3 regions of the Pseudodesulfovibrio profundus genome follow, and region 3 is predicted to be linked to each of the others. Evidence: predicted binding sites of a transcription regulator. Region 3 holds the regulator's gene; each other region holds the start of a gene.
The links. The regulator sigma-54, encoded in region 3, starts transcription at its own class of promoters, with help from an activator protein. The targets are predictions, from matches to a motif close to CTGGCACGGNNNNTGCTT.
Positions count from the first base shown of each region.

Region 1: a site for sigma-54 is predicted at 2,291-2,308, ahead of nifH (nitrogenase iron protein). Genes of this name have one in related genera too.
Region 2: a site for sigma-54 is predicted at 7,705-7,722, ahead of DPRO_RS13840 (ammonium transporter). Genes of this name have one in related genera too.

Region 1 is NZ_LT907975.1:3,536,443-3,546,914, forward strand. Features, by position in the region: gene DPRO_RS16520 (hypothetical protein) at 1-757, opposite strand, end outside; gene DPRO_RS20160 (hypothetical protein) at 754-924, opposite strand; gene DPRO_RS16525 (LeuA family protein) at 935-2,032, opposite strand; gene nifH (nitrogenase iron protein) at 2,353-3,183, shown strand; gene DPRO_RS16535 (P-II family nitrogen regulator) at 3,264-3,617, shown strand; gene DPRO_RS16540 (P-II family nitrogen regulator) at 3,617-3,991, shown strand; gene nifD (nitrogenase molybdenum-iron protein alpha chain) at 4,016-5,653, shown strand; gene nifK (nitrogenase molybdenum-iron protein subunit beta) at 5,777-7,153, shown strand; gene DPRO_RS16555 (NifB/NifX family molybdenum-iron cluster-binding protein) at 7,289-8,461, shown strand; gene DPRO_RS16560 ((2Fe-2S) ferredoxin domain-containing protein) at 8,477-8,779, shown strand; gene DPRO_RS16565 (GNAT family N-acetyltransferase) at 8,793-9,248, shown strand; gene nifE (nitrogenase iron-molybdenum cofactor biosynthesis protein NifE) at 9,286-10,472, shown strand, end outside.
Region 2 is NZ_LT907975.1:2,924,514-2,934,985, forward strand. Features, by position in the region: gene DPRO_RS13805 (anthranilate synthase component II) at 1-363, opposite strand, end outside; gene DPRO_RS13810 (anthranilate synthase component I family protein) at 344-1,801, opposite strand; gene DPRO_RS13815 (prephenate dehydrogenase/arogenate dehydrogenase family protein) at 2,078-2,848, opposite strand; gene aroA (3-phosphoshikimate 1-carboxyvinyltransferase) at 2,874-4,214, opposite strand; gene pheA (prephenate dehydratase) at 4,211-5,311, opposite strand; gene DPRO_RS13830 (3-dehydroquinate synthase II family protein) at 5,438-6,421, opposite strand; gene DPRO_RS13835 (2-amino-3,7-dideoxy-D-threo-hept-6-ulosonate synthase) at 6,433-7,233, opposite strand; gene DPRO_RS13840 (ammonium transporter) at 7,773-9,131, shown strand; gene DPRO_RS13845 (P-II family nitrogen regulator) at 9,175-9,507, shown strand; gene DPRO_RS13850 (EAL domain-containing protein) at 9,631-10,472, shown strand, end outside.
Region 3 is NZ_LT907975.1:342,241-352,712, reverse strand. Features, by position in the region: gene dapA (4-hydroxy-tetrahydrodipicolinate synthase) at 1-566, shown strand, start outside; gene DPRO_RS01705 (manganese-dependent inorganic pyrophosphatase) at 714-1,634, opposite strand; gene DPRO_RS01700 (PTS sugar transporter subunit IIC) at 1,731-2,405, opposite strand; gene DPRO_RS01695 (PTS sugar transporter subunit IIB) at 2,431-2,892, opposite strand; gene DPRO_RS01690 (PTS sugar transporter subunit IIA) at 2,901-3,338, opposite strand; gene rapZ (RNase adapter RapZ) at 3,341-4,222, opposite strand; gene DPRO_RS01680 (PTS sugar transporter subunit IIA) at 4,241-4,690, opposite strand; gene hpf (ribosome hibernation-promoting factor, HPF/YfiA family) at 4,694-5,236, opposite strand; gene rpoN (RNA polymerase factor sigma-54) at 5,274-6,680, opposite strand; gene lptB (LPS export ABC transporter ATP-binding protein) at 6,903-7,628, opposite strand; gene DPRO_RS01660 (LptA/OstA family protein) at 7,628-8,455, opposite strand; gene lptC (LPS export ABC transporter periplasmic protein LptC) at 8,465-9,070, opposite strand; gene DPRO_RS01650 (KdsC family phosphatase) at 9,071-9,598, opposite strand; gene kdsA (3-deoxy-8-phosphooctulonate synthase) at 9,591-10,400, opposite strand; gene DPRO_RS01640 (CTP synthase) at 10,401-10,472, opposite strand, start outside.

The sequences.
Region 1 (10,472 bases), 970 kb from region 3:
GAGCTGTGGCTGTAGTCTGAATGGTTATGGTTTGTTTTCCGATACTCACGACCATGGGAACGATTTCCTCCTCCGACTCACTGCACAGACTTTCGCGTGTGCCAGGTACAAAATGCGAGATGGTCCCGTTGGGATGGACGGCCTTGAGCTTACTCAGTGTGGTCGTGACCCGGATGACATTGCCGTCCTCGTCAAACACCAGTGAATTGGCATCACCGTTTACCCCGACAGCGTCCGGGTCAAAGGCGGTTATTTCGCCTGCGAGTGTCTGGATGGTGGAAGGGGCGGCAGGCTCCAGGGATTCAATGACACCATCACGAGTGAAGCTGATACCGATGCGGGCTTGGATAAATCCCGATGCAGTGGATACGGGAATGGTCTCGCCCGGCCACAGGGTAATGCTGCGGATGGCTTCATTGTCATAAAATGATACGCTGATGACCCGCGCTTCTCTTTTTCCCAGTGGGGTTAGCAGGCGGACGGGGGCAGCCAGGCTTTCCTCATCTTCCTGCGTCCAGTAGCCGGACAGCTTGCCGTTGAGCGGAAAAATGCGGTTGATGGTGCCATTCTCATGAAAGGAAACCAGCTCGGCAGGGATAGCCCCGGCAGGCGTTACAATTGGTGTCTGCGTTTCCAGCGGGATGGACTTCACCTGACCGTTCGCATGATAGGTGATGGGTTCGATGTCTTTTCGTCGCAATTCGGTGGCTGTGGTCTGCGGTGTCAGTTCGCCGTATCTGGTAGTGATGGTTGTCATCGTGTTTCTCCTTTGGCTGGATTGAAGGCATGCGCGGAGTGGGGCATGGATACGGAAGCTGTCAGAACGGTTTCCGTATTGTCTTTTGTATTATGGGCTGATCCATCGGCTTGGAGCGGAGTGGACAGCATGCATATCCAGAGCATGGCATAGATGAATTTTTTCATGGGGGACCTCCTAGTGACGTTTAGCCAGTTCAGTGAATTCGGAATCCGAAAGAGGGCGCTTCAATTCCCAGGACAGTTTTCTTACAGCCGAAACGAGCGCGGGGATTTCCTGAGTCTGCCAGGGTATCTCGTGATGGCCGAGAGCCTGGGCAACGGCGGCCCGCCCGCTTTTGCCGCCAACCGCGACAACGCGCTCTGCACCGATTGCTTGTGGTGAGTACGGCTCGAAAAGGTCAGTGGATTTGCTGAGAGCATGCGCATGGATACCGGATTCGCAGGAGAATATGTCCTTACCGGCAATGGGCTTTGTGCGCGGGACAGATATGCCGGCAGCTTGAGCGACCGTATGGCAGAGCGGGCGAAGGTGTGCAGTTTCATAATCATGGGTTGTCTCCTTTATGCTGAGATAGGCTGCCACCTCTTCCGTGGCGGCGATACCGGATCGTTCTCCGATGCCGAGGACCGAAACATCTGCATAATCACTCCCGGCAGACAGTGCGCTGATCGCATTGCCCGTGGCCATGCCGAAGTCATTATGACAATGGACGGCCAGATCGATGGAAAGGCTGTTGCGAAATGCGGTCACAAGCCGCTGTGTCTCCGGGGGCGTCAGCACGCCAAGGGAATCGGAGAGGCGGATGCGCGCTGCACCGGTTTCTTCGGCAATCTGAGCCAGTGAAAGGGCAAAGGCCGCATCGGCCCGGGATACATCCTCCAGTCCTACGGAGAGGTACTTGATGCCAAGCAGCCCCGCTGTGAGCAGGGTACGGGCGACTCGTTCCCTAAGCCCTTCGCGATTGGTCTTGAGCCGAGCGGCAATATGGCTGTCAGATACGGGGACCCCGACATTGATTCGGTCAACGTCGAGTTCTGCGGCAAGTCGGATGTCCGCATCCCGGCACGGCGTCCAGACAGACAGTTTCGTTTGTCCGGCAACCGGGCGTAGCCGACGGATCAATTCTTCCAGTCCTTCCTGACCAATCCAGCCGATCTCCAACTCCTCGACGCCGAGAGCCAGAAGGCCGTTGGCGATCTTCTCCCTCATATCTACTGAGAAGTAGGCGCCGAAAAGCTGGGCTCCTTCCCTGAGTGTTGTGTCGATCAGCATGATCATCGCTCCTGTCGTTCGTTACATTGATATGCATATAAAGCAGGAACGGTGCCAAAAACGACAGATTTGCTAAGTGTTTGAAATTATTGAACTTGTCTGTTTACCTTCTTGTCTAAAATCTACCTACACTTTTGTAGTTTCCTACAATGATGTCATTTGAAAGTGTGGTTTCCTACATTTTTGGTAGGTGGTTTTTCTCGCCGCTCTTTTAGTTTTTCTCCTGTTATTACTGTTGTTTGTGTTGTTTTTACAGGTTTGGCACGTCACTTGCCAATAGGAGAAACAACTACGCCACAAATAACCATGGAGGAGAAATCATGAGAAAAGTAGCAATTTACGGAAAAGGCGGCATTGGAAAGTCCACCACCACTCAGAACACTGTTGCCGGTTTGGCGGAAATGGGCCGCAAGGTCATGGTCGTCGGCTGTGACCCCAAGGCCGACTCCACCCGCCTGTTGCTCGGTGGTCTGGCTCAGAAGTCCGTTCTCGATACCCTTCGTGAAGAGGGCGAGGATGTGGAACTCGAAGATATCCGTAAGCCCGGATTCGGTGGAACCTGGTGTGTTGAGTCCGGTGGCCCGGAACCCGGTGTCGGTTGTGCCGGTCGCGGAATCATCACTTCCATCAACATGCTCGAATCCCTCGGCGCCTACGAAGAGTCCGAAGGCCTTGATTACGCCTTCTACGACGTCCTCGGTGACGTTGTCTGCGGTGGGTTTGCCATGCCGATTCGTGATGGCAAGGCCCAGGAGATCTACATCGTCTGTTCCGGCGAGATGATGGCCATGTATGCGGCCAACAACATCTGCAAAGGTATCATGAAATATGCCGAATCCGGTGGCGTCCGCCTTGGTGGTCTGATCTGTAACTCCCGTAATACCGACCGTGAAGCGGACCTGATCACCGAGCTTGCCTCTAAACTCGGCACCCAGATGATCTACTTCGTGCCCCGTGACAACGACGTCCAGCGCGCAGAGATCAACCGTAAAACCGTCATCGAATGGGATGGTTCCGTGAATCAGGCCAATGAGTACCGCGGTCTGGCCAAAGCCATCGACGAAAACGAAATGTTTGTCATTCCTACCCCGTTGGAAATCGAAGACCTGGAACAGCTGCTGCTGGACTACGGCATCATGGAAGCTGCCTAGCCTCTCTCCCTTATCAGGGTTGGTGTATGGGTAATTGTAATCAAAGTATAGTAATATCAAGTTGATAGGAGAGAGTGAAAATGATGATCATGGTAAGAGCTATTGTCCGTCCCGAAAAAGCCGACGATGTCCTGGCAGCGCTCATGGACAACGGTTTCCCCGCTGTCACTAAATACTCGGTCGCAGGTCGAGGCAAGCAGCGCGGCATCAAGATCGGTGAAGTCACCTACGATGAAATTCCCAAGACCATGCTCATGAGTGTCGTCAATGCTGCGGACAAGGATTTCGTCATCACCACCATCATGGATGCGGCCCGCTCCGGTGCCAAGGGCGCTTTCGGCGACGGTAAGATTTTCGTCACCGAAGTGGAAGATGTCTACACCATCAGCTCCGGCGTCAACGAGACCGCCGCAGCCAGCGAGGAGGCCGCGTAATGAAGGAAGTCATCGCAGTTGTGCGCATGAACATGATGAACAAGACCAAGACCGCGCTGACTGAAGCGGGCGTCGATGCCTTCTTCGCTCATGAAGCACAGGGTCGAGGCAAGGGGTTCGTCAATGCCGCAGTCGTCGAAGGCGCGGAGAGTGGCTACGAAGAAGCCGCTGAAGTGCTCGGCGAAAAAGGCAAGCTCTATCCCAAGCGCATGTTGACGGCGGTCGTTACCGACGACCAGGTCGAGGAAGTTGTCGAAGCCATCACCAAGGTCAACCAGACCGGAAAGCCCGGCGACGGCAAGATTTTTGTCCTTCCCATCGGCGACGCTGTTCGCGTCAGAACCTCTGAAGCCGGCGAACAGGCCATCCTGTAGCCGCCGCAGAAGGAGAGTAAATACATGGCCAAGACGAAAAAGGTTGTGCAGCTCATGCCCACCGACATCAAAGAGGAACTCCTTGCGAAGTATCCTCCCAAGGTGGCCCGGAAGCGCGCAAAACAGATAATGATCAATGAAGCCACGGAAAGCGAGGCTCCGTCAGAGATCCTGGCGAACGTCCGCACCATCCCCGGCATCATCACCATGCGCGGTTGCACCTACGCAGGCTGCAAGGGCGTCATCATGGGGCCCACCCGCGATATCGTGAATATCACCCACGGTCCCATCGGCTGCGCCTTCTACTCGTGGCTGACCCGCCGTAACCAGACCGATGCCGGTGAAGATGGCGAGAACTACATGACCTACTGTTTCTCAACAGACATGCAGGATCAGGACATCATCTTCGGTGGTGAGAAGAAGCTCGAAGCATCGATTCAGGAAGCCTATGACCTGTTCCACCCCAAGGGAATATGCATTTTCGCCACCTGTCCTGTCGGACTCATCGGTGATGACATCCACGCCGTTGCCAAAAAGATGAAAGCCAAGTTCGGCGATTGCAACGTCTTCGCCTTCTCATGTGAAGGATACAAGGGCGTGTCCCAGTCTGCCGGTCACCACATCGCCAACAACCAGGTCTTCACACACCTCGTGGGCGAAAACGAGGAACCCAAAGAGGGCGAATACAAGATCAACCTGCTCGGCGAATACAACATCGGCGGTGACGGGTTCGAGATTGATCGTATTCTCAAGAAGTGCGGCATCACCAATATCGCCACCTTCTCGGGCAACTCGACCTACGACCAGTTCGCTTCGGCCCAGTATGCCGACCTGAGCGCCGTCATGTGTCACCGGTCCATCAACTACGTGGCCGATATGCTGGAGACCAAATACGGCATCCCGTGGATCAAGGTGAACTTCATCGGTGCCAAGTCCACGGCCAAGTCCCTGCGCAAGATCGCTGAATACTTCGGCGACAAGAAGCTCATCGACAAGGTCGAGGCAGTGATCGCCGAGGAAATGATGGAAGTGGACAAGGTCGCCACCGACGTCCGCACCCGGACCGACGGCAAGACCGCCATGCTCTTCGTGGGTGGCTCCCGTGCGCACCACTATCAGGATCTCTTTGCCGAGATGGGCATGAAAACCCTGTCCGCCGGTTACGAGTTCGCTCACCGTGACGACTACGAAGGCCGTGAAGTCATTCCTGATCTGAAGGTCGACGCCGACTCCCGCAACATCGAAGAGATCACCGTCGAAGCTGACCCGGAACTCTACAACCCGCGCAAGACGCCCGAAGAACTCAAGGCGCTGGAAGAGGCTGGCTATCAGTTCAAGCACTACGCCGGAATGAACCCCGACATGGACAAGGGAACCCTGATCATCGACGACCTCAACCAGTACGAAGCCGAAAAGCTGGTGGAAATCATGAAGCCCGACATCTTCTGCGCGGGCATCAAGGAAAAATACTCCATCCAGAAGACCGGTGTGCCCATGAAGCAGCTGCATAGCTACGACTCCGGCGGTCCCTATGCCGGATTCCAGGGCGCCGTCAATTTCTACAAGGAAATCGACCGCCTCGTCGGAAGCAAGGTCTGGAGCTACATGAAAGCTCCCTGGCAGGAGAACCCGGAACTCACAGGCACCTTTGTCTGGGAATAGCAATTTGTCGAAACCACCGGCTGCGTTGTCCTGAGGGGGAACCGTCAGCCTCATCGGAACGTAACCTCGAATTGGACTTCGCATGTCCGGTCCAGACGCAAATTGAAGGAAAAGGATAGTATAATGGCATTACTCAGACATACCCCGGCTGAAGTCAAAGAGCGCAAGGCGCTCACCATCAACCCGGCCAAAACCTGTCAGCCTATCGGCGCCATGTACGCGGCGCTGGGTATCCACGGCTGCCTGCCGCACTCGCATGGTTCGCAGGGCTGCTGTGCCTACCACCGCTCCATGCTGACCCGGCACTACAAGGAACCTGTATCCGCTGCCACCAGCTCGTTCACTGAAGGCGCATCGGTTTTCGGTGGTCAGGCCAACCTTGTCCAGGCCATCAACAACATCTTCACCGTGTACGAGCCCGAAGTCATCGCGGTGCACACCACCTGCCTGTCGGAAACCATTGGCGATGATCTGAATCAGATTCGCGACAAGGCCCAGAAGACCGGCAAAATCCCCGAAGGCAAGACCGTCATCGGCGCACCGACTCCGAGCTACGTCGGCTCCCATGTCACCGGTTTTTCGAACATGGTCAAGGCCATGGCTCAACTGGCGGAACCCTCCGGCAAGAAATCCGGCAAGGTCAACGTGATCCCGGGCTGGGTTGAACCGGCAGACATGGCGGAAATCAAACGCCTGGCAACCATGGTCGGTGTGGATATCACGCTGTTCCCGGATACCTCGGGCGTACTCGATGCCCCGTTGACCGGCGAATACAAGATGTTCCCTGAAGGCGGAGTGACCGTCGAGGAATTGAAGCATGCCGGTGACGCGACCGGTACCCTGGCCCTTGGCGAGTGGTGCTCGGCCGATGCCGCCCGCTGGCTCGATTCCAAGTGCAAGGTTCCCTGCACCGTGCTGGATATGCCGTTCGGCCTCGCTGCCACTGATCGTTTCATCGACGTCCTGCGGACGGTGGCCGGTGTCTCGGTACCGGATAGCGTCGCCTACGAGCGCGGTCAGCTCGTGGATATGATTTCCGACATGCACCAGTACTTCTACGGTAAGCGCGTGGCCCTGTGGGGCGACCCTGATCAGTTGATCTCCATGTGCGAATTCCTGGTCTCCCTCGACATGCAGCCCGTGTACGTCGTGACCGGTACCCCGGGCAAGAAGTTCGAAAAGCGCATTCAGGAAATCTGCGCAGACCAGCCTTTTGAAGTGAAGGTCAAGGCCAAGGGCGACATGTTCCTGATGCACCAGTGGATCAAGAATGAACCTGTCGACCTGCTTATCGGCAACACCTACGGCAAGTACATCGCCCGTGACGAAGACATTCCGTTCATGCGCTGGGGCTTCCCCATCGTGGACCGTCAGGGCCACCAGTACTTCCCGACAGTCGGCTACAAGGGTGGGCTCAGGCTACTCGAAAAAATCCTGAACCTCTTCCTGGATCGCAAGGACCGCGACGATCCTGAACAGGTCTTCGAGCTCGTTCTGTAGCACTCCAGTACCTCCGCGGCGGAGAGCTTCCCCCTCCGCCGCGGCTATTGAGAAAGGTCCGATGGCGACGCACTCGCACTTTTCTGAATAGCCGCAATGAATCGTCGAAATGAAAAGCAACAAAAGTAGGCAGACATGGAAACGACAACCACCGAATACACCAATCACCCCTGTTTCGGCATAGCAGCCCGGAAACAGTTCGGTCGCCTGCACCTGCCGGTGGCTCCACGCTCCAATGCCAAGGTTCGCTTTACGTCAAATGCCCGTCCGCAGCCTGCCATGATGCCTGAAGAGGCGTTGAGCTGGATGGAACAGGTCATTGATAACGGCATGGATATCGACATTGTGGGCATCACCGGTCCCGGTGATCCGCTGGCCTCGCCCGAGCCGGTCATCCGTACTCTTCGCATGGTTCGGGAGACCTATCCCGACATGAAGCTGTGCCTGACCTCCATCGGTCTGAACGGCGCCATGCACGCTCCGGAACTGGCGGATATCGGCCTGTCACACATCACGCTGCTGGTGGATGCCGTTGATCCCGCTGTTGCCGAAAAGCTTTACGCATGGGTTCGTCCGTCCACCAAAACCGTGTCCCTCGAAGAAGGGGTCCGCAAGCTGCTTGATGAGCAGGCTGCTGCGGTTTCGGCTTTTTCCAAAGCAGGGATCACCGTCAAGGTCAACACCACGGTCTATCCCTCCATCAATGCCGGTCATGTTGAATCGGTGGCCAAAACCGTGTCCGAGCTCGGCGCTTCGATGATGGCGGTGGTGCCGTACATCCCGACCGAAGAAAACCATGAAATTTCCCGCACCGATCAGGGGCTGCTGTCCACTGTCCGCGAATGTGCGGCTGCACATATCAATCTCATGCCTGCCTGGGATGAGTGTGGCGAATCCATTGTCGGCACTGAAATGAAAAAGCCTTCGATGGGCGGCGTCACCGTCCTGCCCAAGCCGACCCCGGAGCGCCCCAATGTGGCGGTGGTCTCATCCAATGGAATGGATGTCGACCTCCATCTGGGGCATGCGGCGCAGGTCATGATTTACGGCCCCCGCGAGGATGGGCTGGCCTGTCTGTTGGAAGTGCGTGACGCACCGGAACCCGGTTCCGGCGTCAACCGCTGGAAACAGTTGTCGAGTATGCTGTCCGATTGTTTTGTTCTGCTTGCGGCCAGCGCCGGAGAACGGCCCCGCGATGTGCTCAGTCGAAACGGCATTTCCGTGCTGATCACGGACGGCGGCATCGAAGGAACCGTGGACGTGCTGTATGGCGGCGGAAAGAAAGGCAAGAAAAAGAACACCATATAAATGAGGAGATAAACAATGGCTGTACCTGAGAGAATGATTATTTGTTGTCAGAGTTTTCGTGCCGCGGGCGACCCAAAAGGCATCTGCCACAAGCAGACTGATGGATTCCTGCAGTACATCGAAGAAGAAATTCTCGACCGTGGCCTGGACGCGCTGGTCGTTGCCACCACATGCCTCAAGCAATGTGAATCCGGCCCGATCATGGTCGTTCAGCCCGACAACTGGTGGTTCAAGGGCGTGGATAGCGAAGAAGCCATCGACGAAATCCTTGATGCGCTGGAAGAGGGCGAACCCTGTGCCGACTACCTTGCTGCCTAGGTGAGAAATCCCCATGCCTGAAGCCGTTGTCATCCGACCCGCCGAGTATGCTGACCTTTCTGGTCTCGTCTGTCTGCTTGAAGCGCTGTTCTCACTGGAGGAGGACTTCCGCTTCAACCCTGCCAAGCAGCGGCGTGGGCTGGAGATGATGCTGAACAATGGTCGGGGACGCATCCTGACTGCCTGTAATGCCAACGGGACTGTGGTTGGCATGTGCTCGGGACAGTTGACAATATCCACGGCAGAAGGCGGTCCCGCCGTCCTTATAGAGGACGTGGTCGTCCACAAGGACTGGCGGGGCCAGGGCATTGGGGCCCGGCTCATGAATGAAATCAGCCAGTGGGCGCAGGAGAACAGGGCGCAGCGCCTTCAGCTTCTGGCCGATGTCGACAACAGCGCAGCACTTGATTTCTACGCTCACCTTGGCTGGCGAAAGACGCAACTCATCTGCCTTCGTAATCGAATGTAACAACGTATCAGGCCAATAACTCATTAGGGGAAGAACAATGAGTACCATCTTGGAAGAAAGAAAGGATCAGATCCACCGGACCGGTGAAGGCGCTATCGATATCGCCTGCAACCGTGAGTCTCTGGCGGGTGCGGTCAGCCAGCGGGCCTGTGTGTTCTGCGGCTCCCGCGTGGTCCTGTATCCCATAGCCGATGCCCTGCACCTTGTGCACGGTCCCATCGGTTGTGCCGTCTACACCTGGGATATCAGAGGGGCGCTCTCAAGCGGCCCGGAACTGCATAGGCTGTCCTTTTCCACCGATCTTCAGGAGACCGATGTCATTTTTGGTGGTGAGAAAAAACTGGAAGCCGCTCTGGATGAACTCATTGACCGGCATAACCCAAAGGCCGCTTTTGTCTATTCCACCTGCATCGTGGGGCTGATCGGCGATGACCTGGAAGCGGTTTGTCGTAAGATGTCCGAAGCCAAGGGAATACCGGTTCTTCCGGTCATGTCCGAAGGGTTCAAGGGCAACAAGCGGGCCGGATATCTGGCTGCCTGCAAGGCGATGTTCAAGCTCATCGGCACCCGTCCAACCGAAGGCATATCCGATATTTCCATTAATATTTTTGGTGATTTCAACCTCGCCGGTGAGATTTGGATCATCCGTGAATACTTCGAGAAGATGGGTGTGCAGGTAGTTGCCAACGTGACAGGAGACGGCCGCGTTAACGATATCGGCCGATGCCACGGCGCAGCTCTCAATCTGGTGCAGTGCTCGGGCGCAACTCTCGACCTTGCCAAGATGATGGAGGAATCCTTCGGAACACCCTACGAGCGGGTCTCCTACCTCGGTATCGAGGATATGGCTGACTCACTCTACAAGGTGGCCGATTTCTTCAAGGACAAGGACCCGGAGATCGTGGAGCGCACCCGCACTCTGGTTCGGGATGAGTTGCAGAAGCTCATGCCCGAGCTGGCGCAGTACCGCCGCGATCTGGAAGGCAAAAAGGTCGCCATGTACGTGGGCGGATCGTTCAAGGCCTTCTCTTTGGTCAAGGCGTTCCGGCATCTCGGCATGAAGGTGGTCATGGTCGGCTCCCAGACCGGGACCAAGGAAGACTACGCCGAGCTGGAACAGATCACTGATCCAGGCACGGTCATTGTTGATGATGCCAACCCGCTTGAGTTGTCCCATTTCATCAAGGAAAAGGATGTGGACATCTTTGTGGGCGGGGTCAAGGA
Region 2 (10,472 bases), 1.6 Mb from region 3:
CGAATCGAGTCCGGCAAAGACGCCCTGTCCTTCGTGGTAGACCATGGATGTCTTGCCGTGCATGATCCGCTCGGCCCGCTCCACTGGCGCTCCGGCAAAATGCCCGAGGGTCTGGTGACCGAGGCAAACGCCCAGCACCGGCATCGATTGAGGCAGCCGGGCGAGGAACTCCAGGCAAAACCCGGCGTTTTCCGGGTTGGACGGGCCGGGAGAGAGGCAGACGCGCTCCAGTTGTGGATCGGTCGCCAGTTCCAGCACTTTTTCGCGGTCGTTGCGAATAACGACCGGATCAGCGCCCAACTGCTGGAATGCCTGCACCAGATTGAAGGTGAAGGAATCGAAATTATCTATCAGCAAAAACATCGGTGCCTCCCTTGCCGGTGATCACTTCGAGCAGTACACGCGCCTTGTTGTGGCACTCGTTCCATTCCGCTTCAGCATCGGAATCGTAAACGACTCCGGCACCGGCCTGCCAGTGGCAGACACCGTCGCGAATCCACATGGAGCGGATGGTGATGCCCGTATCAAGGGAAACAACACCGTCGTCCAGTCCCATCCAGCCGATGCAGCCACCGTAAGGACCGCGATCCTGCGGTTCGAGATCGGCGATGATTTCCATGGCCCGAATTTTGGGTGCGCCCGAAAGGGTTCCGGCCGGGAAGGTGGACTGCAATACATCCACACCGTCCAACTCGTCTTTCAGTTCGCCCTCAACATAGGAGGTGAGGTGCATGACATGGGAAAAGCGCTCGACATTCATGAATTTTTCAACGGTGACCGTACCGGGTTTGGATATCCGGCCAAGGTCGTTGCGGCCCAGATCGACCAGCATGACATGCTCGGCGCGCTCTTTGGGATCGGCCAGCAGTTCGGCTTCCAGTCGCCTGTCTTCCTTTTCGGTTTCGCCGCGCCATCTGGTTCCGGCAATGGGCCGAACTTCCAGTTGGCCGTCTGCGGAGCGAACCATCATCTCGGGCGAGGAGCCGAGCAGGGTGGTGCCGCACATCTTGCCCATGGACGAGCATTCCGGGAATTTCATGTAGAACATGAATGGCGAGGGATTGGCCTGCCGAAGGCGCCGATAAATGCGGAACGGGTCGTCGGGGACAGGAACGGTGAAGCGGGTGGAAAGCACCACCTGGATGCATTCGCCTTCAGCTATCAGCTCTTTGCACCGCTCGACGCCAGCCATGTACGCTTCTTTACCGGGATAAACCGTGGGTGTCCCGGCATCCGGGGCTTTGAGGTCGGCACCCCATTGAACAGGGGCTGGCATGGGGGTGGCCCCTTCATCAAGGCTGAGGTAGCAGCAGGAGTGGCGGAGGTGGTCGAAGAGTACCATCTGTCCGGGCAGGACAAGGCATGCTTCGGCGTCTTCCGGCTTGCAGACATTCTTGAGTTTGCGCTCGAACATTCCGGCCACGCCGTAACCGAAATAGCCGTACAGCCCTCGGGTGAGTCCCGGCAGTCCGTCGCGGCTGTTGCCGCCTTCTGTGGTCTGCGTGATCGAGAGCTTTTCTATGATTTTCTTGATACCCGGCAGGTAGTCCATGCCGGAAAATTCCTTGAGTGGTTCCAGTCGGTCGTCGGCAATGTCCACGACCAGCTTGCCGTCCACAGGATGGAGGGTCAGGCGGTAGTCCCAGGCGAGGAGTGAATATCGGCCAAGTCGACCGTCTACTTCAGCGGATTCGAGCAGGATGCCCGGTTGGTCTGCCACCAGTCCCATATAGAGGCTGATGGTTGTCTGGACGTCGGCCGGGAGCCATTTCCCGTGCTGCGTCAATGTAATCGAACTCATAAAATTTCCTTCGTTGCGGTCCATTCCGTCGAGTCAGGAGTAGATGCACCTGTGCGCGGGGAGCGCACGGCGAACCGGTCCGTATTCAACGGGATCAACCTAGATGGCTAATTGTAGGGGCGGGGAATTACCTGCCACCCTTTGACTTTTTTCTGATTTTCGTACTTCTTTCACGTGAAAGGCATTGTCTTCTCCTTAAAAAATACAGCCGCTCCCTAACGGAGGTGCGGCTATGGTATATACCTTGATCGCCCTATGGGCAAATGGCGCACCTCGTCATCGAATGGACGGGTCCCACCACCACTGTGCCCGATTAGTCAGCAGTTCGAGATCACCACCCGCAGCCAGGCTGAGGTAGGTCATGAACTTGCGGTTGGTTTCCTGTAGATACGGGTTGGCTTCTGAAATGGTTTCAAACAGTTCCATGTCCACCGTGAGCATCTTGTGAGCGGAATCCAGTCGGCGCTTGAACGACGGAGTCACGAAATTCTTGATGCTCGGGATATCCCGTGTGGCAGCCAGAAAGGCCACGGTGGAGGTGAAATTCAGCCCCTGAACAAAGGCCATGGCCCGATCGTGTTCATCGGCCGTGGTCATGAAACTTTCATATCCACAATCGGCAAAGAGCTGGCAGACCTGTTGTGCGGCCTGATCGTCGCGCTCCCGTCCCGGTGCCACGGCAACCCGCGGGGCAAAATCTTCGGGAATCACATTTCCGAAGAGGGGGTGAGTGCCCACTACCGGCCCGTCGTGACGCTCGGTCATCGCTTTCATGGGGCCGACCTTGACCGACCCGACGTCGGCAAGGATGGTGGAATCCAGCATATGCGGTTTGAATCGGTCGACCACATCGCCCATGGCGGTAACCGGCACACACAGCAACAGCAACTGGCAGTCGGCCAGGGCGTCGCGGATCGCTTCCTCTGTGTAGGGAAGGTCGAGACCGGTTACCCGGCAGCCTATTTCCGTGAACTTGTCGCGGAAAAGGGATCCCATGGTTCCATTGGCTCCGGCGATGGTGATCGTTGTTATCGTATCTTTCGTCATTGTCTTGCTTTATCGTGAAGTATCGTTAGCCGGTGATCTTGGCCCATTCATCCCAGAATCCCGGGAAGGACTTGCCCACACAGGCCGGATTGTCGAACTGCGTGTCGATATTTGCCAACTGGAAGAGTGACATGGACATGGCCATGCGGTGGTCTCCGTAGGTGGTGAAGTCGATGGTCTCCCCCTTGCGCAGTCGGCCCGGACGGATGATCAGCGAATCGCCGGTGATGTCGGTTTCGGCTCCGGATTTGGACGCCTCTTCCGCGCAGGCGGCCAGACGATCGGTCTCCTTGATGCGCAGGTGGGCCACGTTTTCGATGACCGTGGGCGAGGAGGCAAAGGCGGCGGCAGCGGATACCGTGGGAACGAGGTCCGGGCAGCGGCCCATGTCGACAGTTACGCCTCGCAGGTTGGCCGGTTCGACCAGAATGCCGTCAAAGGTGACCTGAATGGACGCTCCCATCTGGCTGAGAATATCCATGATAGCCCGGTCTCCCTGCAATGAATCGGCAGCCAGTCCTTTGAGCAGTACCGGACGTTTGCCCACGGCACCGGCGGCCATGAAGTAACTCGCATTGGACCAGTCGCCTTCCACTCGGTAGTCGGTGGCCTGGTAGCCGGACGGTTCCACGATAAAGCGGGTCTGTCCCGGGCGGGCCGTTTTCAGCGAACGCCAGGGGACCTCTTTCCATGAACCGCTCTTTTTGCTTTCCACGACAAAGCTGGCCTTGAAATCTTCCATGATGCGCAGTGTCAAAGCAACATAGGGCCAGGAAACGGCTTTTTCACCCGTTACATTGATGGTCACGGAATGATCAGCCAAGGGCGCGCCCAGGAGCAGGCCGGAGAGGTATTGGCTGCTTTCTTCCAGGGTGATGTTCACCGATTTACCGGTATAGCCCTTGCTGGTCATGATGAAGGGGAGGTGTCCCTTTTCTCCTTGGTAATCGAATGTCGAGCCGAGCTTTTCCAGTGCTCTGGTCAATTCGCCCATGGGGCGCTCGTGCATTCGTGGTGCACCATGAACATTGAATGATCCGTGTCCTGCAGCGGCAACGGCCGTCATCAGGCGGCAGGTGGTACCGGATTCGTGCATGAAGAGTTCGTGGGGGGCTTCGTCTTTGTTTTTCCCGTCAGCGTTGCCTCCTCGGGGACCATCCGTCATGCCCCTGACAATCAGGTCGCCGTTCTCTTCCTTGATGTCCGCTCCGCAGTTGGTCAGGCAATCCCGGGTCCGTGTGATGTCATCACTGTCGAGGGCAGACGAGATTCTGGATAGGCCATTGGCCAGCGCTGCCGCGATCAGTGTGCGGTGAGAGAGAGATTTGCTGGCCGGGGCGTTGATAATGATTGGTTTCTTGCTCATTGCCTTTCCTCCTGAGTGGGGTACGACCCCAATACGCGCAATGTGTGGCATTGGTGTCGAATGTCTTCGAGTACATCTTCGTAACGGTCGCCTCCGAAATCGCATTCGAGGTCCATGAAAAAGACGTACTTCCATTTTTCGCCCTTGAACGGACGGGACTCCAGTTTGGTCATGTTGATGGACTGGTGTGCCAATGTTGTCAGCACCCGGGCCAGTGCACCGGGTTTGTCCGGCAGGGTTATCAAAAGACTGGTCTTGTCGCGGCGGTCTTCCTGGCTTGGAGCAGAGCCGATGATCAGGAAGCGGGTCCAGTTGTCGGGCAGGTCCTCGATGGAGTCTGCCAGAATGCGCATGCCGTGCAGGTCAGCCAGCTTGCGGTGTCCGACTACAGCCGCGGCCTTCTTGCTGGCGACCAGCTTTGCCGCTTCAGCCGTGGACTCCATGGGGATGGTCGGCACGTCGCGCATGTTCGCGCGCAACCATTCCCGGCACTGACCGAGTGGCTGGGGATGCGAGTAAATGACTTCTACGTCATCAAGGGAGTCGGCATGGGACATGAGGCAATGGCTGATGCGGCTGAAGACCTCCGCCTGTATATATACCTTATACTTCATGAAGAGATCGACGACCTGGCCGACCGTGCCTTCAATGGAGTTTTCCAGCGGGATGACGCCCAGTTCGGCCCCTTCTTCGGCCACGGCGCGGAAGATTTCTTCAAAATTGTTCTTGGGCGTCAGCGCGGCGGAGCTTCCCATGTGTTCGATGGCTGCAAAATAGGAGAAGGTGCCTTCCGGCCCCAGATACACGACATTTTCCGGGCGTTGCAGATGACGGGAGGAAGACATGATCTCCCGATATATGGTGCGCAGGTGTCTGTCCGGCAGCGGGCCGGGGGAAGAATCTGCGATCATGTTCATCACTTCCTGCTCGCGAAACGGCTTGTAGATGGACTCGCCTTTGGCTGCCTTGTAGCGGCCAACGCTGAGGCTCACCTGAGCACGTTTGTTGAGCAGGTTGACGATCTGCTGGTCCAGATTGTCTATCTGACCGCGCAGTTCACCAAGATCCGGGATGTCGTTTTGTTCGTTGTCAGCCATCGTTTTCTCCTGTCGACCCTGGGGTCGTGCCTGTTCTGTGGCGTCAGGTATTGGTTTCAAGTGTTGGTATGTTCATCGCCCACACGGGCTACTGCTATCGTTCATCATTGGAAATCGGTACGGGGATTATCCCTCTTTGATCTCTTCCTTGATGCGCATGCCGAAGTGTCTTCCGGCCTCGTCTGTCTTGACCATGATCTTGTCGCCCTTTTTCAGCGTGACCACGGAAACAGGCTCGCCCTTGTCGTTGACGACGCGAATGGTCTCAGCGTTTTGCAGGAAAACCTGGCCTTCCTTGGTTCCGTCTTCGGTCTCCACTGCAGCCTTGATCAGCAGCATGGGGCGTACTTCGACTTTGACACGACCGACCGTGGACAGGGAAGTCTTGCCGTCGGCACCGACGATGAGCACTTCGCTTCCGGCACCCAGTTCTTCGAGATAGGTGGTCTTGTCACCGGGCATCTGGGCATAGGCGTGAACTGCACCGGCATTGATGCGGAAGGGGCGTGCGGCCACATAGGGGTTCGACTCGGTCTCGGCATGCACCAGAAAGGAAAAGGCCGACGAGTTACCGATGAGCATGCCCTGGCCTTTCTTGAGCATGGAGATGGTGTCGACGCAGACGCGGTGGCCGAGGCCAGTGGGCTCGATTTCAGTGACGGTTGCGATTTGAAGATCCATGGTTCCCTGCGAGAGTTTGAGTTCGGTAACGATCTGCTTCAGGTCGGCGGCTCCTTCAGGGAGAACGACCACGGTGTCGCAGCCACGCTCAAGGATACCGGCTGCCAGAACGGCACGATCCAGATTTTCACATTCCAGGGCAAGGGTATCCACCTGTGCGAGAATGTTCTCTACCGGGATGATTTCCCAGCCCTTTTTCAGGACCACGTCCTCGCCTTTTGCGATGCGTTTGACCGCGGTGTCCTCATCCGCCTTTTTTGTCAGCTCGACAACGGGCATGTCTTCAGGGGTGATGACAGTGACGCGACCAAGGGATTGCACGGCTTCCACTTGATCCTTTTCCACCATAACGGCGTCCACACCGGATTCGAGGGCGAGGGTGATCAGCTTTTTGTCAAAGGGGACCGATTTGAAGATGACTTTTTTCATGGTGCTTCCAATTACTGTTGATTGATATGTTCGAGGGCTTTTTCTACGGATTCGTCATGATGCACTATCATGTTCAGAGCTTCAACCAGTCTGGTGGGATTCTCATGCTGGAAGACGTTGCGTCCGACGGACAAGCCGGCGCCGCCCGCTTCCAGTGAATCGTGAACCATCTGGAGGAAGGATTCGGTGCTGTCGAGTTTGGGGCCACCTGCGATGACAACGGGTACGCAGCAGGCGTCACATACTTTGGAGAATGTTTCAGGATCGCCGGTGTAGTTGACCTTGATGATGTCGGCGCCAAGCTCGGTTCCGACACGGGCGCAGTGGGCAACGATGTTCGGGTCGTATTCATTGCCGACTTTCGGGCCCCGGGCGTAGACCATGGAAAGAAGCGGCATGCCCCAGTTGGAGGCGTCGGCGGCAATTTTACCGAAATCGGCCAGCATGGCGGATTCGGTCTCATCACCGAGATTGCAGTGGATGGAAATGGCGTCTGCGCCGAGGCGGATGGCGTCTTCTACGCTGGCGACGAGGGATTTGGCGTTGGGGAAGGGGGAGAGGGTGGTTGAGGCGGAGAGGTGGACGATCAGGCCGATATCTTTTCCTTCGGCTCGGTGACCGCATCGAACGAGTCCCTTGTGTTCGATGACGGCGTTGGCTCCGCCATCCACCACTTTGCCCACTGCTTCCCGCATGTCCACCAGACCGTCAATTGGTCCGACTGTGACTCCATGGTCCATGGGGACAATGATCGTTTTCCCCGTATTGCGATTGACGATTCGTTCCAATCGAATTGCTTTGCCGATGTGCATCTTTTTGCTCCTTGTTTTTTTTCTAGGCCCCCGAACGGTTTTTGCCGGCGGTCGAAAAAAATTAGGGCCGCCGGCTTACGCCCGCGGCCCTAAAAGAGGTTCTAGTTTGTTTGTATCCACCACTTGGTTACAGTGCACCTCTTCCCAGACCACGAGCGTGGGTATACCAATATCCAAAGTAAAAGTAGGAAAAGTATGCGGAGTGGGTGGCTTCAAACTTCATGATGCAAGAACACTAACACCATGCCAAGTTTTATGTCAACGATAAAATTTTACGAAATTTCAGGTGGATATCGTATATTACTATATATTAGTGTGACCGGCGGTCATTTTTGCGAGTAGTTATGAATTGACAATTTTGATGCAATTTGGACAATTCAAAAATGTAGAAAATAACAAATTTGCAAAAAAAGAACACTTTCAAAAACGCTAAAATACCAGTTTTTACGCAAATGGCAACATTAATCGGTTTTGGCACGGGTCTTGATAGAGGAGGGGCAGGTTAAGCAACGCATTCCACTTCAAGGAGGAGTACCGCAATGTTTGTAAGAAAGTCCCCGACCCCCAAGTTTTCGAAGGTCGCAGTCGCCATGGCCGCAATTGGTGCAGCACTGGTTCCGACCCTCGCCCACGCAGAAGAGGTAGAGTACCTCACGCAGAGCAATGGTAACATTCTCTGGACCCTGGTCGCCGCCATCCTGGTCATGCTCATGCAGGCCGGTTTCGGTTGTGTCGAAGCAGGTTTCACCCGCGCGAAATCCGCCGGTAACATCATGATGAAGAACTTCCTGGATTTCTCTGTCGGATCCATCTGCTTCTTCCTTTTCGGCTTTGCCATCATGTTTGGCCTTGACGCCGGTGGCTTCATGGGAACTTCCGGTTACGCCCTTGGCGGTGTTGCCGAAGCTGATCTGCCCTGGACCTACACGTTCTGGTTCTTCCAGTCCGTATTTGCCGCCACTGCTGCCACCATCGTTTCCGGTGGCATGGCAGAGCGCACCAAATTTTCCAGCTACATCATCGTATCCATTGTCCTGACCGGTGTCATCTACCCGTTGTCCGGTCACTGGGCATGGGGTTCCCTGTGGCTCGGCGATGACGGCGCAGGTTGGCTCGAAGGCCTTGGTTTCTGTGACTTCGCCGGTTCTTCCGTTGTTCACTCCGTCGGTGGCTGGATCGCCCTGGCTGGTGCCATGGTCCTGGGTCCCCGTATCGGCAAGTACACTGAAGACGGCAAGGCAAAGGCCATCCCCGGCCACAACATTCCCCTGGCCGGTCTGGGCGTCTTCGTCCTCTGGTTCGGCTGGTTCGGCTTCAACCCCGGTTCCACCACCACTGCTGACAACACCATCGGTTTCATCGCAATGAACACCTCCCTCGCTGCCGGTGGCGGTGTGCTCGGCGCCATGATCATCTCCTGGTTCCGTTACGGCAAGCCTGACATCTCCATGACCATGAACGGCGCTTTGGCCGGACTGGTCGGTATCACTGCCGGTTGTGCCACTGTTTCTCCCTCCGGTTCCATCGTGATCGGTCTCATCGCCGGTATGCTGGTGGTCATGTCCATCGAATTCATCGACAAGGTGCTGAAGATCGATGATCCGGTCGGTGCATCTTCTGTCCACGGCGTGTGCGGTGCCTGGGGTACCCTGGCTTGCGGTCTCTTCAATACCGACGGTGGCCTGTTCTACGGCGGCGGCTTCGCCCAGCTCGGCGTACAGCTCATCGGTGTCGGCGTCTTCTTCATCTGGGCGTTCGGCGCAGGGTATATCCTGATGTCCATCGTGAAGGCCATGTTCGGTCTGCGCGTCACCAAGGAAGAGGAACTCAAGGGTCTGGATATAGCCGAACACGGCTCCGAGTCCTACAACGGCTTCCAGCTCTTCAGCAACGAATAGTCGCGAAGATTTGAACCCCAGACATCACAAGGAGAATAAGAAAATGAAGCTTATCATAGCATACATCAGACCCGAAAAGCTCAACGACGTGAAGCAGGCTCTTTATGCCAAGGAGATCTACTCACTGTCCGTCACCAACATCCTCGGCTCAGGACGCCAGAAAGGATTCACCGAAACCTACCGCGGCGTTCAGATGGAAGTGAACCTGCTCAAAAAGGTTCGTCTTGAAATCGGCGTCAATGATGACTTTGAAGCCAAAGCCATCGAAGCGATACAGACCGCCGGTCAAACCGGAACCGAAGGCGATGGTGTCATCTTCGTCACGGAACTGGCCAAGGCCCTCCGTATCCGTACCGGCGAAGACGGCATCCTCTAAAAAACGGATTGCGAATCGATAATCAGCCGGGGCGGGCTTTCCCGCCCCGGCTTACTTTCATCATAAGTTCAAACACGTATTTAACTATTCTTGGAACCCTCACTTACGACTATGTTGACCAGTATGCCTACCCTACAGGAAATAGTAGATAAAAAGCTCATCCTGACCCATTTTCAGCCCCAGGTTTCGCTCAAGCGAAAAGCGGTTATCGGGCTGGAGGCTTTGAGCAGGGGCTTTGATCCCGAAACCGGAGACATCATCCCGCCAAACCTGCTTTTCGAGCAGGCCAATGACGGGGCGTCACGTCTTGCACTGGATCGAGTGTGCCGAACAAAGGCCATGGAATCCTTTGCTGCGTTGCATCGACGCGACAAGACGGTCATGCTTTCCATGAACATCGACGCATCCTGCATCAACTCGCTTACCAGAGGGTCGAACCATCTCCTGAAACTGGTGGAGCGGTGTGGCATCAGCCCTAACAATGTCATTATCGAGATCATCGAATCCCGTTGCAGTGATGTGGATGCACTCATGGAATTCGTGCGCTTCTACCGGAAAAAGGATTTCCTCATTGCGCTCGATGACGTTGGTGCCGGATATTCCAATCTGGATCGTATTCCCCTGATCAAACCGGATGTGATCAAGTTGGACCGATCGTTGATTTCCGGGGTGAACCGTCATTTCCACAAGTTGGAAGTCGTCCGAAGTTTTACCCAGATGTCGAATCGCATAGGCTCGCTTGTGGTGGCCGAAGGGGTCGAAACAAGCAGTGAAGCCATGTGTCTGCTGGAGAACGGCATTGATGTGTTTCAGGGATTCTATTTTGCCAGACCTGCGCCGGGGCTGGATGCGGTTCCGGGCATGTCGGAGAAGGTGGATGCCTTGGCCGATCAGCATCGGTTGAATAGAACACGTCGCATAGCCGAGGAAAAACGTCTGTTCTCGCGCCTTGACCTGATCGTACT
Region 3 (10,472 bases):
ATTACAACAAGCCTACCCCAGGTGGACTGGTGGAACACTTCAAGGCTATTGCCAAAGAAGTTTCCATGCCCTTTGTCATATACAATGTTCCTGGTAGAACTGGCTTGAATCTGCTTCCTGAGCATTTGAAAATGATCGTGGACGCAGTACCCGAAGCTATTGCTGTGAAAGAGGCAACAGGAGACCTGAATCAGGCCGCACAGGTAATAGAGCAGTGTGGAAAGGATTTTAATCTCCTCTCAGGCGATGACTTCACCGTACTTCCCCTCTTGGCCGTTGGTGGACGCGGTGTGATATCCGTCATTTCGAACATTATGCCTGCTGCCATGAGTGGAATGTGTAAGGCTTTCTTTGAGAAGGATCATGAAAAGGCGCTTGATCTTAGCCTTCTTATGGCACCGGTGAACCGTGCCATGTTCATGGAAACCAACCCGATCCCAGTCAAAACATCACTTAAGATGATGGGGCTTTTCAAGGAAGCGGAATTCAGGCTGCCTATCGTTCCACTTCAGCAAGAGAATCTACCGAAGCTAGAAGCTGTGCTGAAAGAAGCCAAAGTCATTTAGTAATAGAGCTCACTAAAAAAGCGGAGAGGTTGCAACCTCTCCGCTTTTTTTTGGGCTTTTACCTACCATTATTTGCCCCCCTACTTCAAACAAAAAAAGCCCGGTGCGTATGCACCGGGCTAACTTTGCGCTCAATAACAGATCTGCTTAGCCTTCGAAGGCTTTGATGAAGTTAGGAGCAACCTGCTTCTTGCGGCTCATAACGCCATCCAGGTAGACAGGCTCGCCCTTGGTGGCGACACCAAAAGCTTTTTCGACGACAGTAGGATCGTCGGATGCGATCAGCATCTCGGAGCCTTCTTTCATGATATCGGTCAAAAGCAGGAAGACGGAGTGACGGCCGTCAGCTTTGACTTTCTCGATTTCAGCCTGGAGAGCTTCTTTGTGAGCATCCAGCATGGACAGATCAACAACTTCCAGCTGGCCGATGCCAACTTTGTTGCCGGACATATCGAAATCTTTGTAGTCGCGGAAGACCAGTTCACTGGCGGAAGCGCCGTCAACAGCGGACTTGACCTTGAACATTTCCATGCCCAGAGCTTCGATGTCTTCAACACCAGCAATCTTGGCCAGAGCTTCTACAGCAGCCTTATCCTGGTCAGTGCAAGTGACAGACTTGAACATGACGGTGTCGCTCAAGATAGCACACAACAGGATACCAGCAACGTTAGCCGGGATCTCGATGTTGTAGTAGTCGTACATAGCCTTGATTACGGTACCGGTACAGCCAACAGGCCAAACCCACATTTCAAGAGGATTCGGAGTGGTTACGTCGCCCAACTTGTGGTGATCAACAACAGCGATGAGTTCGCCCTTGTCCAGATTCTCGATGGTCTGAGAGATGTCAGTGTGGTCAACCAGGATAATTTTCTGGTCGGTAGCGTCAGTGACAACTTCCGGAGCAGCAAAACCAAACTTCTCAAGAACGAAAGCAGACTCAGGGGCAATTTCGCCCTGGGTGATAGCTTTGGCTTCCTGACCACGCTTGGTGAAAAGATCAGCAACAGCAATAGCGGATGCAACGGTATCCGTATCCGGATTCTTGTGTCCAACAACCAAAATAGCCATATCAAAATCCTCCTAATTAAATGAATCCTGATGAACAGGAAAAATCACTCGTTGAATAGAATGTGCCAAATATCACAAACTAGATCGGCTGCCAAGTTAAAAACACCCGGAAATAACGAAAACAGCGATGATTGTAATACCTGTAGTGAGGACAATGTTAGCTTGTTTCAGTCGCAATGCCATTAATCCGCCGATAGAGGCCGCTATCCACAAATGAGGCCAGGAAATTTTAATCGTGGTAAACAGCGTGGGATACAACCCTGCTACAAACTGAAATGTGAAATACAACACAAGCGTTGAAACATAGAAAAGGCCCCATGCAACAACAAACGTTCTGCCGGCAGATCGTGCGACGATTTGAGTCGGAATAGCGTCAGACTCTGGATTTCGAGCCCAATTGAGCAACCTGTTGTAGTTCACTCTCTCCCTGTCTCGAATCACTCCTTCCATTTTCGCTCCAAACCACGCCATGGGCATACTGGCGAAGAAAATGAAAACCATTTGAGATGGGGTTTCATATCCTAAAAAGGTCGCAAGCGATAATGCGGAAAACGTGGCAGCTGTCAGATGAGGAGGAATAAATGTGCCAACAGGGATCAAATCTAACCAGAAAAGCTCAAAGAAGATGGCAATATAGAGGCTGAGGGTGTAGTCACCTGTCAACACACCCCAGAAAAGGCCTACGACAAGCGGACGTTCAATAAATCCAATACTAATTACATATCGGAACAAGGAAAAGAGGGCAAAAAAAAAGCAACAATGGCAAACCAAGCAAAAGGACTTGTGACCGGCATACCTAGAACCTCACCTGAACAGGATCATTGGGAACACAACGAAAATCGAGTTCAACGCCTTTGCGTGATAACACTTTCAAACAGTGTTCATCGTCATCAGAGAGTGCAACACTTGGTGAAATTTGCTTTTTTCCAGGGCTGTAATGGACGTTGCCAATGTTTAATGACGCAAAGCAAAATCCACGGTCATATGCTTTTTTAGCATCAGAACAACTAGAAAACAGTATAATGACAGATCCACTGTTCTGACTGCCGAGAAAATCAATCTTTGCAGAAAGGTCGTCAATACCAACAAAAACACTGGTGACACTGTGTGGTATGGCAAGCGACATTATTTCTTGTTGGAGGGCATCTTTTGACAACTCATCGTTGGCCACAACAACAACTTCTGCCCCGGTATAAGGCAACCATGTTTCAATGATTTGGCCGTGGATCAAACGATTATCAATTCGAACAAGAGTCACGGGGCTTCCTATTTCTTAGTCCTTTTGCGCAGCATGGCACCAGCAACTTTGATACCTTGTGTTCCTGCAACGCGTACTTTCTCCGCCAATGGCTCCAAATCCATAGCCCTGCCCTGTATAGCTGCTACGAGCATCGGCAGATTCACACCGGTAATGACTTCCAGTTTTTCGGACTTCATGAGTGAAAGACTCATGGTCGTAGGAGAACCACCAAAAAGGTCGGTCAATGCCAGCACACCTCGCCCTTCATCTACGGAACGAATCGCCTTGCGGATTGACTCCATGGTTTCATCAACCCCCTTTTCGACATCGACCCCAACTGCAACACAATTCTCCTGTGGACCCAGCACGCTGGTGCCAGCCTCAAGCAGGGACTGCCCAAAGTCCCCATGTGTCACTATTACAACACCTATCTGTCGGGCTTTTTTCTTCTCTGATACAGTCATGTTTATCCAAGTTCCATGTGTCTGTGTTCAATTGTGACTGCATACCCTTTTTCTTTCAGTGTCGCCAGCAAGGACTCTGCAACAGAGACAGAACGATGACGACCGCCTGTGCAGCCCAGGGCCAGAGTTATTCTATAGCGACCTTCATTCGCATACAACGGCAGCATATATGTTATGAATTCAAGAAATTTTTCGTTGAACCCACGCCCTTCTTCACTTTCAAGAACATATTTTTGAACGGCATCGTCCAATCCGGACATCTGTTTGAGTGAGGCATCAAAGTATGGGTTCGGTAAGAATCGTAAATCAAATACGAAATCGGCCTCAGTTGGAACGCCATACTTGAAGCCAAACGTAATCACATGAACCCGCATTCCAGAGCCGAGTTCCTGAATAGCATCCCATTTGCTTTGAATGACACGTCGCAAGTCGTGAACAGAATAATCGGTCGTATCTAACACGAGGTCAGCATTTTGCCGAATGGTGCTCAAAAGCTCTTTTTCGTGCTCAAGCGCTTGTTCCAACCCCAAAGATTGACTCTCAAGAGGATGCATCCTCCTGGTTGTCGCATAACGCCGAACCAGTTCGGATCGTTTTGCTTCAAGGAAAAGAACCTGTGGTTTAAAACACAAAGCCTGGAGCTCGCGCAAAGCTTCATCCCAGCTCTCCACCAACTCCAATTGACGCATGTCCATGCCAAGCACCAGGCCCCTATATCGGGAGTCCTGCCGAATCATCAATTCGGCAATTTTGGCCGACATGCCAGCGGGCAACCCATCAATAGAGAAGAAGCCGAGATCTTCAAACACCTTAAGTGCGGTACTTTTCCCTGATCCGGAAAGACCGGTTACAATAACCACGGGAAATGAATTGCATGTACTCAAGAAGAGACCCTTTGCGAATTATACGTCTTGTAGAAGCTTCCAGAGTTCTTCAACATCTTTGGCTTCCATGAACCGTTCTCGAAATTCTTTATCTTTAAGCACTCTGGAAATCTGAGCGAGTATCCGAAGATGCATCCCCGCGATTTGCTCGGGAGCAAGCACCAGGAAAAAAATAGAGCACGGACGATTGTCCAGCGCTTCAAAGTCAACCCCTTCAGGGCTTCTTCCTACGACAACAACGACCTTTTCCAGGTTCTCCAGTTTACCATGAGGAATGGCAATGGAGTCTCCGATGCCCGTAGTGCCGAGTTTTTCACGATCAAGAAGGACACGGACTGCGTAGTCCGTGTCCAATTCGGAAAGAGCTTTACCCACAGGGGATATGAGTTCCATCAAAACCCCCGACTTTGAGTCGGAAGTCAGATTGGGAAGGATCAAATCCTTCTCCAGATAATCACCTAATTTCATAATTTAATTACCAGGATCAATCAGGCCGTAATCGCCGTTCTTCCGCCTGTAAATGACATTAACACCTTCTGTTTCCGCATTCAGGAATACGAGGAAATCATTGTCGAGCGAATTCAGTTGCAATGCAGCCTCATCAATGGACATTGGCTTGGGTTCATATGTGTCGGTGCCAACAATGGTAGGTCCGGCCTCCCGATTGCTTTCTTCATAAGCGAAGAAATTGGTCTGCACCTTGTTGCCTCGCCCGGAACGGACGCGAGACTTCATCTTTTCACGCATCTTTCGAAGTTGTGCTTCCAACTTGTCAACGACCATATCAATGGTCGCATACATGTCTTCGGAGTCTTCATACGCTGATATATGGATATTATCGGCATTCAGGATAACATCGGCCTTATGGCGAAACTTGTCGACCGACAGGTTTACCTGAAGATCGGCCTCATCGGAGTCGGAGACGAACTTGCCTACCTTTTCAAATCGCTTTTGTGCATAGCCCTTCAAATGATCGGACGGCTCAAAATCCTTGAAAGTGAAGCTTATGTTCATGTGCTACCTCCTGTTTATAGGTCCAACAAGTTCAAAATCAGAAGTACTGCTTGCGCTTGGACGAAGATGGAATCCCCATTGCTGAGCGATACTTGGCTACGGTACGCCTGGCGATGTTCACCTCAAGCTTATCCTTGAGTATTTCGCCAATTTTTTCATCGCTCAACGGTTTCTTCGTATCTTCTTCGGCAATCATCTGTTTAATGAGTGCCTTAACGCTCTCCGAACCCACCTGGGAACCATCGTCAAGATCCAACGCACTGTTGAAAAAGAACTTCAACTCAAATATCCCGTGCGGAGTGGAAACATACTTGCTCGTGGTAATCCGGCTAACGGTGGATTCATGCATTTCGATGTCTTCAGCAACCTCCTTGAGTATGAGTGGCTTCAACTTTGTGACGCCCACTTCAAAAAACTCTTTTTGAAAACGAATAATACTTTCAACTACTTTATACAAAGTTCTCTGCCGTTGGTACAGACTTTTCATCAACCAGGCTGCAGAACGCATCTTTTCTTGAAAATACTCTTTCTCTTTCTCGACAGCTCCGCGCATGGAGTCCATGTAGAAAGAATTCATTTGCAGTCTCGGCATCCCATCTTCATTCAGAATGATGACAAACTCATCACCATACTTGTAAACGAAAACATCAGGACTTACATAGTGCGGTTCAGTACTGGAAAAATTGGTACCGGGCATCGGATCAAGTGTCTGCATGAGATCAAGATATTCCTTGAGTTCTTCCATGGATATCTTGAACTTCCGCGCCAACGGCTTGTATCGATTCTTTTCGAGGTCTTCCAGGTGATCCCTGACAAGGGATTGGAGGATGGGATCGTCGTACCCAAGAACCTCCATCTGCACTTCCAAACACTCTTGGGGGGTCCGTGCGCACACACCAACCGGATCGAGGCGCTGAATGCGATGAACAAGGTTGTCGATTTCCTCATCCGTTGCGGGGACCATGGATCGTATCTCATCATTGGATGCCTGGAGGTATCCATTATGATCGATATTCCCTATGACCGCTTCGCCTATTTCAATCTCTCGCTCAGTAAAATTGGACAAACGCATCTGCCAGTGGAGATGACCTTCCAGCGAGGGCTTGGATGCCAGGCGAGCTTCAAACGACACCCCTTCTTCCGGGACTTCAGAGTCCCTGGATGCCGCTTGCTTGGATGTACTGGAAAATTCACCAAGATAGTTTTCCCAGTCAGCAGTCCGAACAAGTTCCTCTTCAGCCTGGGACTCTGTCAACTCTTCTCGCTCAGGAATTTCAGTTTCCGTTTCTGCTTCATCCAGAAACGGATTCTCCATCAATTCCTGCTGAACAGTCTCCAGCAGCTCCAAACGCGAAAGTTGCAGCAGCTTGATGGCTTGCTGCAGCTGAGGCGTCATGACCAGTTGCTGCGAGAGCTTGAGTTGTTGTCTAAGTTCGAGTCCCATATACCAGCCTTAAGGCATGCTTCCAAATACTGCCTAAATTGAATCCATTAATAAAAACCAAATAACTTGAATATCATTATGACACACTGAAAACCATGTGGCAAGCGTGCAAATATAACTATTGAAAAATATGAACTATTTTACAAACAATCGCCCCATGAAAAAAGTGTACCAACGTTTACATGGAGTGTAAATCGACTTATCAAAATAAGGCTTGATAAACTACAATCTGAAGTCTTCACCAAGATAAATTTGCCGAGCCTGACTGTCTTCAACAATCTCCTCTGGCGTACCTTCAAGAATTACCGTTCCCTCATAGACGAGATATGCCCGATCACAAATATTCAAGGTTTCTCTGACATTATGATCGGAAATCAGGATACCGATCCCCATGCTTTTCAAGACTGAAATGATTTCCTGAATATCGATTACAGCAATCGGGTCGATTCCGGCAAAGGGCTCGTCGAGAAGAATAAACTTCGGATTCATTATCAACGCCCGAGCGATTTCCAAACGACGACGCTCACCACCAGACAAAAACATGGCTGGTTGATCCGCCAATTTCGTAATCCGGAACATCTCCATCAATTCTTGAGCACGGGCATTCTGGTCTGCTCGGCTCAGAGCTGTTTGTTCCAATATGATTTCAAGATTCTGTCGTACGGACAGTTTTTTGAAAATGGAACTCTCCTGAGGCAGATAGCTGACCCCCATTCGGGCGCGTTCATGAAGAGGTTTATTGGTGAGAGGCTCATCACGCAGTGTCACCCTACCTGTATTAGGTTTGACAATGCCAACGAGCATGTAAAAGGTGGTCGTCTTGCCTGCGCCATTTGGCCCCAACAACCCAACGACCTCCTGGGGGTTCAACTCTAGGTTGATAGAGTGAACAACCTCTTTTTGCCCATATCGCTTGGACAGATCAGCAGCAACAAGACCCTGTGACATTATGGTACCTTCACGCCTTCCGGGGTCATGAAGACAGCCCGCACACGCTTTCCGTCACCACCGACAACTTCACTACGGTTTTCACGTGCATAAAAATTGATAACGTTACCACTCAGGCTGTTGGAACCATCCTGAAGTTTGGGGTTGTCTTCCATCTTGAGGAGCTGACTGGAAACATAATACGTCAGCTTTCCGCAGGATCCTTTGGATGTTCCTTTCTCTGCACGGACATTGCCCTCTGCAACGATACGATCAATGGAATCAGAGGTTAATGATGAACCTTGAGTGGTAGTGAGGAATGCCGTCAGCTTCTCTGACCAGAGGGTCAGCTTTCCATGAATTGCTACGACGTTGCCGACAAAGGACACGGTCTTTTTCGCCTCATCGTATATCATTCGATCTGAAGTAATCTTTACAGGTGCCCCTGTAGCTTCGAGTCCCCCACTACTTTTAGCCTTTTCAGGCTGTGCGCTCACTCCAGATTTGATTTCTCCAGTACCTGATACTCCGGAACTCTCTTTGCCTGCCCCACTCACAGGAACCAAGTATGCTGCATTGGCATATCCGACAGCATTATTCAAATCCCTGACTTTCTCATTGAGGTTGAAAATCGCGTACCAATCATCTTTCAGGAAATCGACTTTGACACGTTGCTTTTTCGCAAGCGTGACCACGTGTTCACCTTGAGGGGATCGTTTATCACGAACATTCAAATTCGCGGTTGCTTCTCGAATCTCGCCCCAATCCTGAGCCATAGCAAAACCAAAACTGCAAAATAACAGCAAAAAACTACATAGAACGACATGAACAATTCTCATGATTTGCATATGATTTCCCTACTCTTTGAATGGGGTTCCCTCTAGATTATTGGATGCAAGCAAAGCAACGACATTTCCGGCAGCGAGCATTTGGCGTGTAGCAAGATTGATTTCTACAGTATCGGCGGTCAGCGTCATGTCCGGTCGACGAACAGTGACCCCGCCCTTGAGGTATACCATTTCAGCGGAACCGAGGTACTCCATCTCTTTTGCCTCAAGTTCCATATCGCCAAAACGCCCTCCGACGTTCTCATACAATGTGAGGTTGTCCTTGCGTTGATCGACGATCCCTCGATCGCCTCTGACGTATACTTCCTTTCGATCCTCACCATAAAACGCCGTCAACTGAGGTCGTTCTACGCCAACAAGGCCCTGCCCCTGATTATACTTCGCAGAAGTGGCAAGCAGCTTCCAACTCAACGCACCTTGCTGTCCCTGAACCAGCTCAATATCTTCAGCTTTGATAGAGGATTCATCAATCAGTTCCTGCTGTGTCTTGTTGGTCTGGTCAGCCTGCTGAACCGATGATTCGGGATCAGTAAAGTACATTCTTTTGACTGCCATGCCGACAGCCAAACCGATGGAAAGGATAAGCAGCGAAATAAGCGCAGGACGCCTTTTCATTTAATCAACCCACTGCTTCTTTGCTTCTTCAAGTAGTCCTTGAGCTTCCAGCAAAAAAGAAATGGCTTCACGAACAGCCCCATCTCCGCCTTTGCGAGAAGATATCCAGTCTGCAGCGGCTCTTACCTCTGGTTGTCCATTGGGTACACTCATAGCCAAGCCGACAAGACTCATGGCTCCGAGGTCGATCCAGTCATCACCCATAAATGCAACTTCAGACGGAGAAATACCGATTTCATCACAAATTGATTCAACGATAGGCGCCTTGCGGTGATGGCCGGGATGATAGTGCTGAATACCCAACTCGCGTACACGAGTCTCCACTGGCTTTTGGTTGAGACCTGTAATGACACCAATCTCCAGTCCGGCCGATTGGGCTAGCTTGATCCCAAGGCCGTCCTGAACGTTGAAACGCTTCATGGCAAGACCATTGTCGTCATAATACAGGCCGCCGTCAGTCAGGACACCATCAACGTCGAGCAACAACAGCTTGATGCTTTTGGCGATCTCCACTGCGCGATCACTCATTGTTGATCTCCCAAATAGCCTTCAACCGGATCAGCAATGCTTCCACCTTATCAAGAGGCAGGCTGTTGGGCCCATCACACATGGCGTTTTCCGGATCAGGATGAGTTTCCATGAATACACCGTCGGCACCAGCAGCCACAGCCGCTGAAGCCAAGACAGGGACATACTCGCGCTGTCCGCCGGATGAACTGCCCTGTCCTCCGGGCAATTGGACCGAGTGCGTCGCATCGAAGACAACCGGGACGTCAAACTTCTTCATTTCAGATATGGCGCGCATATCGACGACAAGGTTGTTGTAACCGAAGGTTGCCCCTCGCTCAGTCAACCACACCTGTTCATTGCCAGATGCTCGAACCTTGTTGACGGCATTTTTCATGTCCCATGGAGCCAGGAACTGCCCTTTCTTGATATTGATGACTGCACCAGTCTTGGCTGCTGCAACCAACAAATCTGTCTGACGGCAAAGAAATGCAGGAATCTGCAGAACGTCAGCAACCTCAGCCACCCGAGCAGCCTGCTCAGGATGGTGGATATCAGTGACGATCGGCAGCCCTGTTTCCTTTTTCACTTCAGCCAGAATAGACAGACCATCATCCATGCCAGGGCCGCGAAAGCTCGTAACAGATGTTCGGTTCGCCTTGTCAAAAGAAGACTTGAACACGAGAGTCAGCCCTAAGTTGTCCGCAATCTTCGCAAGAGTCGATGCGGTCTTCAGGCTGATCTCTCTATTCTCAATGACGCACGGTCCGGCCAGAATGAACGGACCGGACCGGCTTGATTCATACAAATTGTTGAATGACAACTAGTTGCCCCTCTTTTCTTTATCCTTTTTGGCAGCTTTAATGAAGTCTCTGAACAAAGGATGCGGATCCAT